DNA from 2 places in the Lysobacter sp. TAB13 genome. Region 1 is predicted to be linked to the other one. Evidence: riboswitches for the same ligand, from Rfam matches in the RefSeq annotation. Region 1 holds a riboswitch; the other holds the start of a gene.
What was found. A riboswitch is a leader RNA that binds a small molecule or an ion and turns the genes downstream of it on or off. The one in region 1 is predicted to bind S-adenosylhomocysteine.
Positions count from the first base shown of each region.

Region 1 (6,978 bases):
AGCTTGCCGGGCAAGAACGCCGACGAGCCGGTGGCATCGCCGCCCTGATTGCAGACCAGCACCGCCGACTGTCCGCTCAAGGTGCCCAGGCCCGAGGCCTCCAGCGCGCTGTCGAGCTTGGGCTTGTACTTCGCCCATTGCTCTTCGCTGTTGCACTCCGAAGACACGTGCGACAGCGCGACCTTGCCGTTGCCCGCCAGCGCCACCGCGACGCAACCGCTCAAACCATCGGTCATCAGGCTGACCCGACCCGCATCGCCCGCCAACCATTCGTCTATGCCGACCTTGACCTTGTTGGTCATCCTACCCTCGCGTGTTGAAGTGGAATTCGCAACGCGATCGCGCCTGTAATCCGGCGACGATTCGCGAGCCTCAACACCAACACGGAAAAAGGCCGCAACAGCGGCCTTCTCCTTCACCGCGCGAGCGGCGGTGAACTTGGGTGAGCGAACCCGATCGCTCAGCAGGACGCACGGCTCATCGTCAAACCTGGGAGCGGCCCCAGGTCGTGGCTAACATAATTCGAATCTCACGGGCGGCGTCGCAGTTGCGAATGTTCGATTCGTTTCGCGAACGCGGCATCGCTGCGGGAAAAGGCTGCGGAACCGCTTTTTTGTTCATGATCTGAGCGACGACGGCTCCGCTCTGCGCCGTGACCACCGCCACTACGAATCGATCGCGCCATCGCGACGCGCATGAACCGTCGCCGCGCCGCCTCACCCTGGCTTCATCCCCAGCCCACAAGCGCCAATCAACCTGCGAAACGTCGCGATACCGATGTCGCCGCACTGCGCGCCGACATCGCCGCGATCCGACGTCCCCACTCGCAGGAACCCGCCATGACCCGTTTATTTTCACTGTCCACGCTGTCGCTCGCGCTGCTCGCATTGGGCGGCGGCTGCTTGCTCGCGTTCGGCCTGATCGGTTCGACCATCGACGAACAAGGCTTCCTGCACGAGCCCTTCGCCCTGCTGCCGATCGGTTGGCTGCTGATCTTCACAGGCGCGCTGCTCGCGATCGTCGCCGGCGTTCGCGCATTGCTGCGCGCTCCGGCGCGACGGACGCGTTGACGCGGCCGCGGAACGCGAACGCACCCCGCGGCCGCCGCGCTTATTTCGCCGCGGGCGATGCGCTCTTGGCCGAGGCCGGCGCTTCCGGCTTGGCGTTCTTCACGTACAGATCCAGCCAACGGTTGGTCTCGGCCAGCAACTGCATGATCGATTCGCGCGCGCGATAGGCGTGGGCTTCGTTGGGCAGCATCACCAGCCGGGCCTTGCCGCCCAGGCCCTTGATCGCGGCGAACAGGCGCTCGCTCTGGATCGGGAAGGTGCCGGAGTTGTTGTCCTGCTCGCCGTGGATCAGCAGCAGCGGGTCCTTGATCTGGTTGGCGAAGTTGAACGGCGACATCGCCTCGTAAGTGGTCTGCGCCTGCCAGTAATTGCGTTCCTCGGACTGGAAACCGAACGGCGTCAGCGTGCGGTTGTAGGCGCCGCTGCGGGCGATGCCGGCCTTGAACAAACGCGTGTGCGCGAGCAGGTTGGCGGTCATGAACGCGCCGTAGGAATGGCCACCGATGGCGATGCGGTTACGGTCGGCGACGCCGCGGCGCACCACTTCGTCGATCGCGGCCTGGGCGTCGGCGGTGAGCTGCTGGATGTAGGTGTCGTTGGGCTCGCGATCGCCTTCGCCGACGATCGGCATCGACGGGTTGTCGAGCACGGCATAACCCATCGCCAGATACGGCAGCGGGCCCCAGTAACTCACCGCGTTGAAGCGATAAGGCGAACCGGTGACCTGGCTGGCCGCGTCGGCGGATTTGAATTCGGCCGGATACGCGAACATCAGCATCGGCAGCGGGCCGTTGCGCTTGGCGTCGTAGTTGGGCGGCAGGTACAGGTTGGCGGTCAGCTCGACGCCGTCGCTGCGCTTGTAGCGGATCTGCTCTTTCTTGATATCGCGCAGCTGCGGGGTGGGATGCGGAAACTGAGTCAGCGCGCGCGGCTTGGCGTCGGCCTGGCTCAGATCGCGCAGGTTGAGGTTGGCCGGTTCGGTCGGCGATTCGCGCATCGTCAGCAGGCGCGTGCCGGCGTCGTCGATCAGCATCAGCGGCTTTTCGTAGTACGGCGCCTGCGAGTGGAACAAGCGGGTTTTCTGCTTGTCGACCAGATTCAGGCGATCGACGAAGGGGCGATCGCCCTCGCTCGATGCGCCGTCGCCGGCGTAGTACAGGCTGGCGCCATCGCTGGATCGCAACAAGCGTTCGAAGCCGTTCGCATCGCGCTGCATCAGCGGGTCGCCCGGCGCGTTGTAGCGGTCTTCGCTGGAGCCTTCGAACACCAGCTCCGGCTCGCGGTCGCCGTGATCCGGGGCGATCCGCCACTGCCTGGCCTTGCGCGTCTTCCACCAGAATTCATCGACCAGCGCCAGATCGCCGTCGCTCCAGCGCGCGCGTTCGAAGCGCGAGCCCAGGCGCGCGATGGTCTGCGGCGGATTTTCGAACGGCGCGGCCTGCATCAGCACCGCGTCGCGGACCTCGGCCGTGCGCGCCGGATCGCCGCCGTCCTGGGCTTCGGCCCAGACCAGGGTCGCCGGCGCGTCGCTGCGCCAGTCGATATCGCGCACGCCGACCGGCACCGCGTCGTTGCCGGTGGGCAGGCCGTCGATCAAGGGCACGCGGGCGACTTCGTGTTCGAACTTGCCGTCGGGGCTCAGCACTTCGATGCGGTGGGCGAACATCGACGCCGGCACTTGGTACGAGAACGGGCGTTCCAGTTTGATCGCCAGCACGTGGCGGCCGTCCGGGGACGGCGCGGCTTCGGTGTACAGCGCGGGCAACCCGGCCTTGGCGACCTGGCCGGTCAGATCGACCGTGGCCAATTGCGAACGTAGGTAGTACTCGAACACGCGCGCGTCGTTTTCGTTGCGCAGCAGATCCTGGTAGGTGCGGATCTGGCGCACGGTCTGGCTGGCCTGGGTTTCCTGCGCGGCCGGGCCGGTCGGAGCGGCGTCGCCGGCGGGCGGCGCGCCCTGCCCTTCGGCCTGCAACTGGATCAGCAGGCGGCGGCTGTCGGGCATCCACGCGTAGCCGTTGCCGCCGACGGTGTTGAGCCCGGACACCAACTTGCGGGCGTGGCGGGTTTCGCGTTCGACCAGCCACAACTCGTTGGCGCCGCTGGCGGCATCGACGCGGTTGAAGGCGATCCAGCGTTGATCCGGCGACCACTGCAGGGTCGCCAGCGACAACGGCGAGGGCAGGCCTTCGATCTCCAGGCGCTTGCCGCTTTCGACATCGAGCAGGCTCAGTCCGGCGCCGAAGCTGAAGCGGCTTTGCGCGTGCACGCGCGGATGGATGCGCAGGCCGGCGAGCTTGAGTTCGGGCTGTGCGACCACGGCGATGCCCGGCAGCGATGGCGTTTGCACCATCGCCATGGTGTCGCGGCGTGGGCTGAGGAACATCGTCGGCGGCCGCGGCGCATCGACAATGGCCTGCAATGGCTTGGGCGGCAGTTGGTAGCCGTCGGCCATCGCCTGCGGCGCGGGCGCGGCAGCGGGCTTGGCGGTGCGCGCCGACGCATCCGGCGACAGCAGCGCCAGCGCCAGGGCCGGCGCCAGCAGGCTCAGCAGCAGGCCGCCGCGACGGCGGCTGGGCGAAAGCAGGCCGTCGCGGCCGGAACCTCGCGCGTTGGATTTCATATCGATGCGATCCTCAAAGAATGAACGTCGGCTGCGGCCCCGCCCGGCGGCCGGCGCGGCCGCAGGGCGTGCGCAGCGCCCGCCCGAGCTTAGCCCGCGGCCACGACCGCCGGCGTATGCCATTGGGGCCGCCCGCGGGCCCGGCGGCGGCGGATGCGCCCATGCCGGCAGACCGTGCAAAGCCCTTGCCGGCGCGGGCCCCGGCGCGAGTAATCGGCGGCCCGGCATGGGTTCCCGGGGCGGATTCAGCGCGCCCGCGCGGACCATGTCGTGCGGCCGCCACGGGCGCCGCGATATACTGTGCGCTCAACCCGCCGAGGGGCGCTGCGACCGTGAACGCCACGGCCAGGCTCGGCGAGGTGTAGGCCCCAACGGCGCCCGGTTTGAGTCCATCGGTGTTCCCCGCCGAGGCTCGCCGGACCCGGCATCCCGCCGGCTCCCCAAAGAACTGGAGCTCCTCCCAATGAACGCAGTACCCAAGACCTTCTCGACCGAAGGCGATTACAAGGTCGCCGACATTTCCCTGGCCGATTGGGGCCGCAAGGAAATCGACATCGCCGAGCACGAAATGCCGGGCCTGATGTCGATCCGCAAGAAGTACGCCGTCGCCCAGTCGCTCAAGGGCGTGCGCGTGACCGGCTCGCTGCACATGACCATCCAGACCGCGGTGCTGATCGAGACCCTGCGCGACCTCGGCGCCGACGTGCGCTGGGCCTCGTGCAACATCTTCTCGACCCAGGACCACGCCGCCGCGGCGATCGCCGCCAGCGGCACGCCGGTGTTCGCCTGGAAAGGCGAGTCGCTGGAGGAATACTGGGATTGCACCCTCGCCGCGCTGACCTTCCCGGGCAGCGGAAGCGACAAGCACCTCGGCCCGCAGCTGGTCGTGGACGACGGCGGCGACGTCACCTTGCTGATCCACAAGGGCTATGAGCTCGAAAACGGCGACGGCTGGGTCAACACCCCGTCGGGCAACCACGAAGAACAGGTGATCAAGAACCTGCTCAAGCGCGTGCACGCCGAGCGTCCGGGCTTCTGGCACACCGTCGTGCGCGACTGGAAGGGCGTGTCGGAAGAAACCACCACCGGCGTGCACCGTCTGTATCAGCTGGCCGAAGCCGGCGGCCTGTTGGTCCCGGCGATCAACGTCAACGACTCGGTCACCAAGTCGAAGTTCGACAATCTGTACGGCTGCCGCGAGTCGCTGGCCGACGGCCTCAAGCGCGCGATGGACGTGATGCTGGCCGGCAAGGTCGCTGTGGTGTGCGGCTACGGCGACGTCGGCAAGGGCTCGGCCCACTCGCTGCGCGCTTACGGCGCCCGCGTCGTGGTCACCGAGATCGACCCGATCAACGCCCTGCAGGCGGCGATGGAAGGCTTCGAAGTCAACACGGTGGAAAGCACCCTCGGCCGCGGCGACATCTACGTCACCACCACCGGCAACAAGGACGTGCTGACCCTGGCTCACATGCAGGGCATGAAGGACCAGGCCATCGTCTGCAACATCGGCCACTTCGACAACGAGATCCAGGTCGATGCGCTGGTTGCTTCCGGCGCCAAGCACCTCAACATCAAGCCGCAGGTCGATAAGTACACCTTCGCCAACGGCAACTCGATCTTCCTGCTGGCCGAAGGCCGCCTGGTGAACCTGGGCTGCGCCACCGGCCATCCGAGCTTCGTGATGTCGAACTCGTTCTCCAACCAGACGCTTGCGCAGATCGACCTGTGGGCGAACAAGGACAGCTACGAGGCCAAGGTCTACATCCTGCCGAAGAAGCTCGACGAAGAAGTCGCGCGCCTGCACCTGGAAAAGATCGGCGTGAAACTGACCACCCTGACCGACGACCAGGCCAAGTACCTGGGCGTGTCGGTGGACGGTCCGTACAAGCCGGATCATTACCGCTACTGATCGGCTCCGCCGTCGGGCGGGTTAGTGCGATGACAGACGGGCGCCTTCGGGCGCCCGTTTTTTTCGTTGCGCCGAAGCAAATCCCCCGGCGCGGCTGGATTCGTCTGAAGCACAGCACGCAAGCGCCAGCCCCCTTTTTCAAAGGGGGCGAATTTTCACAAGGGCGACGACTCCCCCGCACTCGCCGTTGCTGCAGCCGTTGCCGTTGCCGTTGCTGTTCCCCCCTTTGAAAAAGGGGGGCAGGGGGGATTTGCTCTACCCGCTTGTCGTTCGCCGACCAGGAAGCGAAACGCCCCCTCCTCTCCCCAGCCCCATCCTTCGCGACGACCAACCCGCCACAACAAAACAAATTTGATTCATCGCGATAAAGAGATATTATCCCCATACCTCTCGCCCACGCCGCCGCGGCCCCGCCCATGCTGCCCATCAGCTTCGAGTTCTACCCGCCCAAGACCGACGATCAGCGCAGCCAGCTCGACAAGACCGCGGCCAAGCTCAAGCCGTACACGCCGCACTACGTCTCGTGCACCTTCGGCGCCGGCGGTTCGACCCTGAGCTACACGCCTGAAACCATTCGCCGGCTGCGGCAGAAGCACAAGCTCGACGCCGCGCCGCATCTGTCCTGCGTCGGCGGCACGCGCGTGGAGATTCGCGAACTGCTGGCGCTGTATCGCGAGATCGGCTGCAAGCGCCTGGTCACGCTGCGCGGCGACCTGCCCTCGGGCATGGCCAGCGCCGGCGATCTGCGCTACGCCAACGAACTGGTCGAATTCATCCGCGCCGAAACCGGCGACCACTTCCATATCGAAGTCGCCGCGTATCCGGAAACCCATCCGCAGGCGCGCGACGCGCATTCGGATCTGGAGAACTTCAAGCGCAAGGTCCGCGCCGGCGCCAACGGCGCGATCACGCAGTACTTCTACAACCCCGACGCCTACTTCCGTTTCGTCGACGACGTGCGCGCGTCCGGCATCGATATTCCGATCGTGCCGGGCATCATGCCGATCGCCAACTTCAGCCAGTTGCGGCGTTTCTCCGACATGTGCGGCGCGGAAATTCCGCGATGGATCGCTCAGCGCATGCACGCCTACGGCGACGACGCCGACAGCATCCGCGAATTCGGCGCCGACGTGGTCGCGCAGCTGTGCAGCCGCTTGATCGAAGGCGGCGCGCCGGGCTTGCACTTCTACACGCTCAATCTGGCCAAGCCGACCTTGACGGTCCTCTCGCGCATCGCCTGAGGCGCCCCGTGGCCGCCGCGAAACAGCCGTTCATGTACATTTAAACGGATGCGGTTCGTCACAAAAAATAATATCTAGGTCTAATACCTACGACGAACTGCTAAGGCAGTTCTCACCTTGAGCTTGTCCTAGGAC
Region 1 is NZ_JBFRDR010000017.1:72,814-79,791, forward strand. Features, by position in the region: gene AB4Y92_RS18685 (XVIPCD domain-containing protein) at 1-302, opposite strand, end outside; gene AB4Y92_RS18690 (DUF3955 domain-containing protein) at 696-1,070, shown strand; gene AB4Y92_RS18695 (prolyl oligopeptidase family serine peptidase) at 1,111-3,693, opposite strand; S-adenosyl-L-homocysteine riboswitch at 4,004-4,080, shown strand; gene ahcY (adenosylhomocysteinase) at 4,157-5,602, shown strand; gene metF (methylenetetrahydrofolate reductase [NAD(P)H]) at 6,019-6,843, shown strand.

Region 2 (6,978 bases), on a different contig from region 1:
CTCTTGACCGCGCCCGGGTCCAGGCCCAGCCCGCGCAAGGTGTCGTCGTGCACGCCGGCGGCGTTGAAGGTCACCGCGGTGGTGTCGGTGGCCAACGCCGCGGCCGCGGCCAGACCGCCGCCGAGCGAATGGCCGGTGATGACCATGTTCTCGCCGAAGGCTTGTTGTGCGTCGCGCGCCAGCTGCACGGCCTGGTCGTACTGCTTGGAATCCCAGCCGATGCCCTGGCGCGCGTTGTTGATCCAGTCCTGCAGATCGTTGGAACCGGCGTAGGCGACCACGTACTTGCCGTTGCCGTCGCTGTAGATGCCGGCGCGGAAGCCGGTATCGGAATTTTCCAGCGACTTGGGATCGATGCCGGCCTGGCTTAGCTGGGCATCGTCCAGGCGGGTCCAGTTGCCGACCTGCTTGGTGTCGGGGTTGTAGACCGCCTGCGACAGCTCGGCCATCTGCAGGTCGATCGGCTGCGAATCCTTGCCGCGCAGTTGCTGATCGAACGACAGCGGATCGGGCGCGGCGTTCGCCGCCGGCCCCGGCCGCGCGTTCACGCCCAGCAGTTGCGGGTGATAGCTGGCTTCCAGGGTGAACGGACCGGCCTCGGGCTGCAGCGGCGGCAGCGGCTGCGCCGCGGGCGGCAGCACCTCGGCCGGGTTCTGCCAGTTGGGTTGAAGCTGGGTCGGCTGCAGCTGGACGCTCATCTGGTGCTACTCCCCGGTCGCTTGATCGCAAACCTACGCGGCCGTACGCGCAGGCGACAACTGGGGCGGACCCGAGGAACGCGCATTCATGTTCGACCGACCTCGACCTTCGGCCTACGCGGGCGGGCGCATGCCTGCGCTATCGTCGGCGTTCATCTGGAGAGACCCGCAATGTCATCACCGAACACCGCACCGCGTCGCCGCACGGCGTTGCTCGCGCCGCTCGCGCTCGCCCTGGCCTGCGTCTTCGCCCTGCCCTCCACCGCCAGCGCCGCCGACCGCATCAGCGGCAAGCCCTTCGCCACCCGCAGCGAGGTCTACGCGCCGCACGCGATGGCCGCGACCTCGCATCCGCTGACCACGCAGATCGCGCTGGACGTGATGAAGGCCGGCGGCAGCGCGGTGGACGCGGCGATCGCCGCCAATGCCGCGCTCGGGCTGATGGAGCCCACCGGCAGCGGAGTCGGCGGCGATCTGTTCGCGATCGTGTGGGATCCGAAAACCAAAAAACTATACGGCTACAACGGCTCGGGCCGTTCGCCCAAGTCGCTGACCCTGGCCGAATTCCAGAAACGCGGCCTCAAGGAAATCCCGCCGACCGGGCCGCTGCCGGTGACCGTGCCCGGCGCGGTCGACGGCTGGTTCGCCCTACACGAACGCTTCGGCCGCAAGCCGATCGCCGAAGACCTGGCGCCGGCGATCCGCTACGCCCGCGAAGGCCATCCGGTGCACGAGGTAATCGCCTACTACTGGAACGCCTCGGTGCCCAAGTTGTCGAAGTGGCCCGGCTTCAAGGAGCAGTTCACCATCGACGGCCGCGCCCCGCGCGTGGGCGAGATGTGGAAGAACCCGAATCTGGCCAACACCCTGGAACAGATCGCCAAGGGCGGCCGCGACGCGTTCTACAAGGGCGACATCGCCCGCACCATCGATGCTTACTTCAAGGCCAACGGCGGGTTCCTGAGTTACGAGGATCTGGCTTCGCACCACGGCGAGTGGGTCGAGCCGGTCAGCAGCAATTACCGCGGCTACGACTTATGGGAACTGCCGCCCAACGGCCAGGGCATCGCCGCCCTGCAGATCCTCAATATTCTGGAAGCCTACGACCTGAAGTCGTACGGCTTCGGCAGCGTCGAACACGTGCACTTGTTCACCGAGGCCAAGAAGCTCGCCTTCGCCGACCGCGCGCGCTGGTACGCCGACCCGGCGTTCGAAAAATCCTCGCCGGTGGCCAAGCTGATCTCCAAGGACTACGCCGCGCAGCGGCGCAAGCTGATCTCGATGGACAAGGCCCTGCGCGAAGTGCAGCCGGCCACGCCCCAGCAGCTCGATCAGGGCGACACCATCTACATGACCGTGGCCGATGCCGACGGCATGATGGTGTCGCTGATCCAATCCAACTACCGCGGCATGGGCAGCGGCATGGCGGCGCCGGGGCTGGGTTTCATCTTCCAGGACCGCGGCGAGCAGTTCGTGCTCAAGGAAGGCCATCCCAATTCCTTCGCCCCGGGCAAGCGCCCGTTCCACACCATCATTCCCGCGTTCGTGACCAAGCAGGGTAAGCCGTGGCTGTCGTTCGGCGTGATGGGCGGTGCGATGCAGCCGCAGGGCCATGCGCAGATCCTGATGAACCTGATCGACTTCGGCATGAACCTGCAGGAAGCCGGCGACGCACCGCGCATCCAGCACGACGGCTCGACCGAACCGGCCGGGCAGGCGGAGGCGATGAGCGACGGCGGCGAGGTGGATCTGGAAACCGGATATCCGTACGAAACCATTCGCGAGCTGATGCGGCGCGGGCATAGCGTGCGCACGGCGCTGGGGCCTTATGGCGGGTATCAGGCGATCATGGTAAATCCCAACGGCGGGTATGTCGGGGCGAGTGAGTCGCGTAAGGATGGGCAGGCGGCTGGGTATTGATCGGAAAGGTTGAGGTGAATGCAGTGCGCTGACGGTTTGCATTGGCGCGATTCGTTTGGCTTCGGCTCGATGCCGTGGCTTCCCTCGTCCCAAGAGATGTCGCCCTTTCAAGAGCGAGTTCCCCCCTTTGAAAAAGGGGGGCCAGGGGGGATTCGCTTTTGCTCTTGCTCGTCATTCCCGCGAACGCGGGAATCCAGTGCCTTTCGTGCGAGAACGTTTGAAGTCGCTAGATTCCCGCGTTCGCGGGAATGACGGTCTGGAAGGACCACGTTGAAGTCTCTGGATTCCCGCCTTCGCGGGAATGACGGTCTGGAAAGATGCCGCTGAAGCCTCAGCACTCCCATCTCGCGCGAACGCCCGCTTCACCGCAACACACTCAAGCCCGCGCGCATCCAAACAGCGCCAAATTCTTGCACCCATCCAAACCCGCGCGCGAAGCTTTCGCCATTTCGCGCCGTCGCCGCGATCGCGCGCCGAATCGGGTTGACACATCGCGACCGCCTGTCGAACCATTGGTCCCGCATCGCCCGCAACGCGATGCATTCCACGCGCCGCCGGCCCTCGGCCGCGGCGCGATCCGGGCCGAGGGGTGCTGCGACGGAGTCCACACGCTCCGCCACGCTCGATCCGCGATGCCGAGCAAGGGCGCCCTCCCGATCAAGGAGGCGTTATGCCTGCGTCCAATGTTCCCACTCCCGGTTCCGTCTCTCCCACCGCCGTATCGGGCGACCCCATGCCGATCCCATCGCCGCACTTCGATCCACCGCTGTCCATCGCCTTGGTCACCTCGCAAGTCCATCCCGACATCGACGACGACGACCACGGCCTGGTCGCCGCGCTGCGCGCGCACGGCATCGAGTCCACCCCGCGCATGTGGAACGACCCGTCGGTGGACTGGTCCGCGTTCGATGCGCTGCTGGTGCGCAGCACCTGGGATTATTTCCAGCACTACACCGAGTTTCTCGGCTGGTACGCGCGCATCGCCGAGCTCGGCGCGGTCATCGTCAATCCGCTACCGCTGCTGATCTGGAACAGCGACAAGCGCTATCTGCTCGATCTGGCGAAACTCGACGTGCCGATCATCCCGACCACGCTGGCGCGCGGCGCCGAGCTGGAAACGGCGCTGGCGTCGATGAGCGGCGAGGTCGTGGTCAAGCCCAGCGTGAGCGGCGGCGCCTGGCATACCGTGCGCGGCCGCGTCGGCAGCGCCGAGTTCCAGCAAGCGCTCGCGAGCCTGCCGCGCGAGCTCGACTATCTGGTGCAGCCGTTCATGCCGCAGATCGTCGAGGAAGGCGAGTGGTCGCTGCTGTTCTTCGGCGGCGTCTACAGCCACGCCGTGCTCAAGAAGCCCGGCAGCGACGACTACCGCGTGCAGACCTATTTCGGCGGCACCGCCGATGTCACCGCGCCGAGCCCGCACATTCTCGCCTCGGCGCAGCGCGCACTGCAGGCGGTGGCTGAACTGGGCCATCGCGATCAAGCCTACGTGCGCGTGGACGGCGTCGTGGACGCAGGCGTGTTCCGGATCATGGAGCTGGAATTCATCGAGCCGTTCCTGCACTTGCGCGCGCATCCGCCGGCCGCGACCTTGTTCGCCGCGCAGTTGGCGCAGCGCTGGCAGACCTTGCGCAAGTCCGCGGCCGCCGAGGCCTGAGGCTGCAGCACCGCGTCATCGTCACGGCGTGCGCGCCGTGGCGATGACGCGATCGCCGATGCGGTCCGCGCCCGAGCCGCGTATCGTCGTATCGACTTCGCCGCAATGGAGCCCTCATGAGCGACAGCTTCGTCGTCCGCCTGTTTTCCTACGGCACCCTGCAATTGCCGTCGGTGCAGCAAGCCACCTTCGGCCGCGCCTTGCAGGGCGAGGCCGACGCCTTGGTCGGCTATCGCCGCACGATGGTCAAGATCGACGACCCGCAAGTGGTCGCGACCAGCGGCGAGGCCTACCACCCCATCGTCGAAGCCAGCGGCGACGCGAACGATCGCGTGGACGGCACGGTGTTCGCCATCAGCGCCGAAGAACTCGCCCGCGCCGACGATTACGAGGTGGACGACTACGAGCGCGTCGAAGCGGCGTTGGCGTCGGGCCGGCAGGCGTGGGTGTACGTGAAGCGCGTGCGCTGAGCCACGGCTCGAGCGGACTCATACCGAGCGCGTGGCGGAAATAATCGGCGCAGCCAGTTCCGTCGCAGTGGCGTCATGCACAGCCAGGAATGAAATCGGAACACGAAGCGCTCCTGGCCGTCCCTTGCAGGGCGGTGCGGCCGAGGCCGGGCTGGAGAGGAAACTTAGACGGTGTGGGGCGCTTGGCTTCGGGTTTGTTCCTGGCTTTGCTCTTGAACCAAAGCCGCCCGTTGCTCAGCCGCCGCCAGCTTTTGGAAAGACACTTCGACGGGAATCTGCGCGGCGATCACGGTGTTCACATGAGCACGTTTGTGCGCCGGATCGTGCAGCTCGCCCTGTACCGCGAAGACATCGGTTCCGGCCGGCGTGTTGCGGCCCGGAACCACATGGTTGATCTGCTCCAGCCCCGCCAGTCGCGAACTCACCAGCAGCGCTGCCGTGGTGCGCTCGGCGGTCGCATCCAGCGGACGTCCCTGTTCGGCGAAGACACGCCCGACACCCGCGTCGAGGGTGCTGTGCATCGAATGGTTCGGATGGTCGGGATGGCGCGGATCGGGTACACGGTTCTCCGGCGCAGGCACTGCACCGTGCGCGTCCTTGAACGGGCTTTCGGTCGCCTTCTCGGGCAGGCGCCGCCCGATCTCTTCGGCGATGCCCATCGGTCCACGCAGGACGGCCGACCCGATCGATGCGCCTTCCCGCGTGGCCCAAATGTCGCCACGGAACTTGTCGATCATGGGTTCAAAGCGATAGGCATTGACTCGGGCTTCGGGATCACGCAACACCGAGATGTCCTTCGTCTGCCCTGGCCCTGTATCGCGGAAATTGTGCAAGCTGTGCGACAGCGCGCCAGACGCCAAGGCCATCGGCAGGTTTCGCTCATCGGTGAGGCGCGCATCGTTGTTGGCGTAGCCCGCGACCGACAGCGTATTGATGTCGTGCCGGCTCGCGTACACCCGCACCTCGCCGAAGTGGTGGCTGCCGGAACTGACGAAGTCGGCGGCCATGACGTGGTTGACGACTTGATGGCCGCCTTCGGGGATGCGCATGTTCAGGTCGGCCGCGCCGTAGGCGTTGAAGGTCTCGCCTTGCAGGCCCAGCTTGGCGGCGGTGACCTGGGCCAGGCAGCCGCCGAGGGAGTGGCCCGTAACCGTGACAGGAGGAAGGCCTTTGGCTTCTGCTTTGTCCATGGCTCTACGCGTAAATTCAATCGCGTCTTCGGCCTGCTGGTTGGCACGCCGCCCCACCATACCGCCGTCCGCACGCAACACGTCGTCGATGAACTCGCGCGCGAATTCGGTACCACGGTGAGCGACGACGATTTCGCCAGTGTCCTCACGCTGAATCATCACGCCTTGGTAGCCAGATGACTTGTTGTCCGCTACCTCTAGTACGTTGAATGTAACGCCGCCGATGTCGATGTTGCGCTTACCATCCTTGCTAAACGGTGGCGGATCATAAGCAACTTCGGACAACTCTGCGTATTGCTGGCTACTAATCGTCATGACCCTGTTCCTTGGCCTCTAGCATGATGATGAAGGTGTTAGTTGGCTCGGTTTTGTACCTTGTCCTAAATTGCTCTTTCTTGAGGGCTGACTCGAATGCAAATACGGGGTCAGAGGGCTGGGTGCCATAAGAATCACGCCGGACATACAGGGAAATGGGCAGTTGATCGATAACCTCCGAATGGCCTATGTGTGCGACGAACTTCTGCTCTTTGGGATTGTTGGTCGGCTTCAATGTCAAGTTGACACTCTCGATTTCCCAAGTGCACACGCCCTTCCCGAAGTAATCTCTTTCGGCAACTGCATCCAGATACACATCGAACCGGTACTCGGCTTCTGAAATCCTGCGCAATGGCGGGACGACATCGAAACTGCTCGGGGTAGGGAATGTGCCTGAGAATGGCTCAGCATCGGGCATGCATTCCTGAGTGGGGCCCACCTTGTAACGGATGTCGGCCGAGGCGTCCTTGAACGGTCCTGGCGCCCCCTCGATCTTTGCGGTGACGACGTACTTCTGGCGCGGGTTGGGATTGCGCTCGTACTTCGGGTCCATGACCGCGTTGGAGCAGCCGGTTAGCATCACCGCCATTGCGATGAGTGCGAGGACAGCATGGGGCGCGTTCGGCTTCATCTGCGATTGACTCGATTCGTATGGCGCTGGTTGAAGGGCTGGGTTCCGAACGTCGCATCTCGCCTGCCGGCACCGGCTCAAAGCCAGACGGCGCCTGTGC
Region 2 is NZ_JBFRDR010000002.1:88,321-95,298, reverse strand. Features, by position in the region: gene AB4Y92_RS03210 (hypothetical protein) at 1-698, opposite strand, end outside; gene ggt (gamma-glutamyltransferase) at 870-2,618, shown strand; S-adenosyl-L-homocysteine riboswitch at 3,197-3,276, shown strand; gene AB4Y92_RS03200 (ATP-grasp domain-containing protein) at 3,352-4,272, shown strand; gene AB4Y92_RS03195 (gamma-glutamylcyclotransferase family protein) at 4,389-4,742, shown strand; gene AB4Y92_RS03190 (XVIPCD domain-containing protein) at 4,907-6,247, opposite strand; gene AB4Y92_RS03185 (hypothetical protein) at 6,237-6,878, opposite strand.
Region 2: another riboswitch for S-adenosylhomocysteine. It lies ahead of AB4Y92_RS03200 (ATP-grasp domain-containing protein); the one in region 1 lies ahead of ahcY (adenosylhomocysteinase).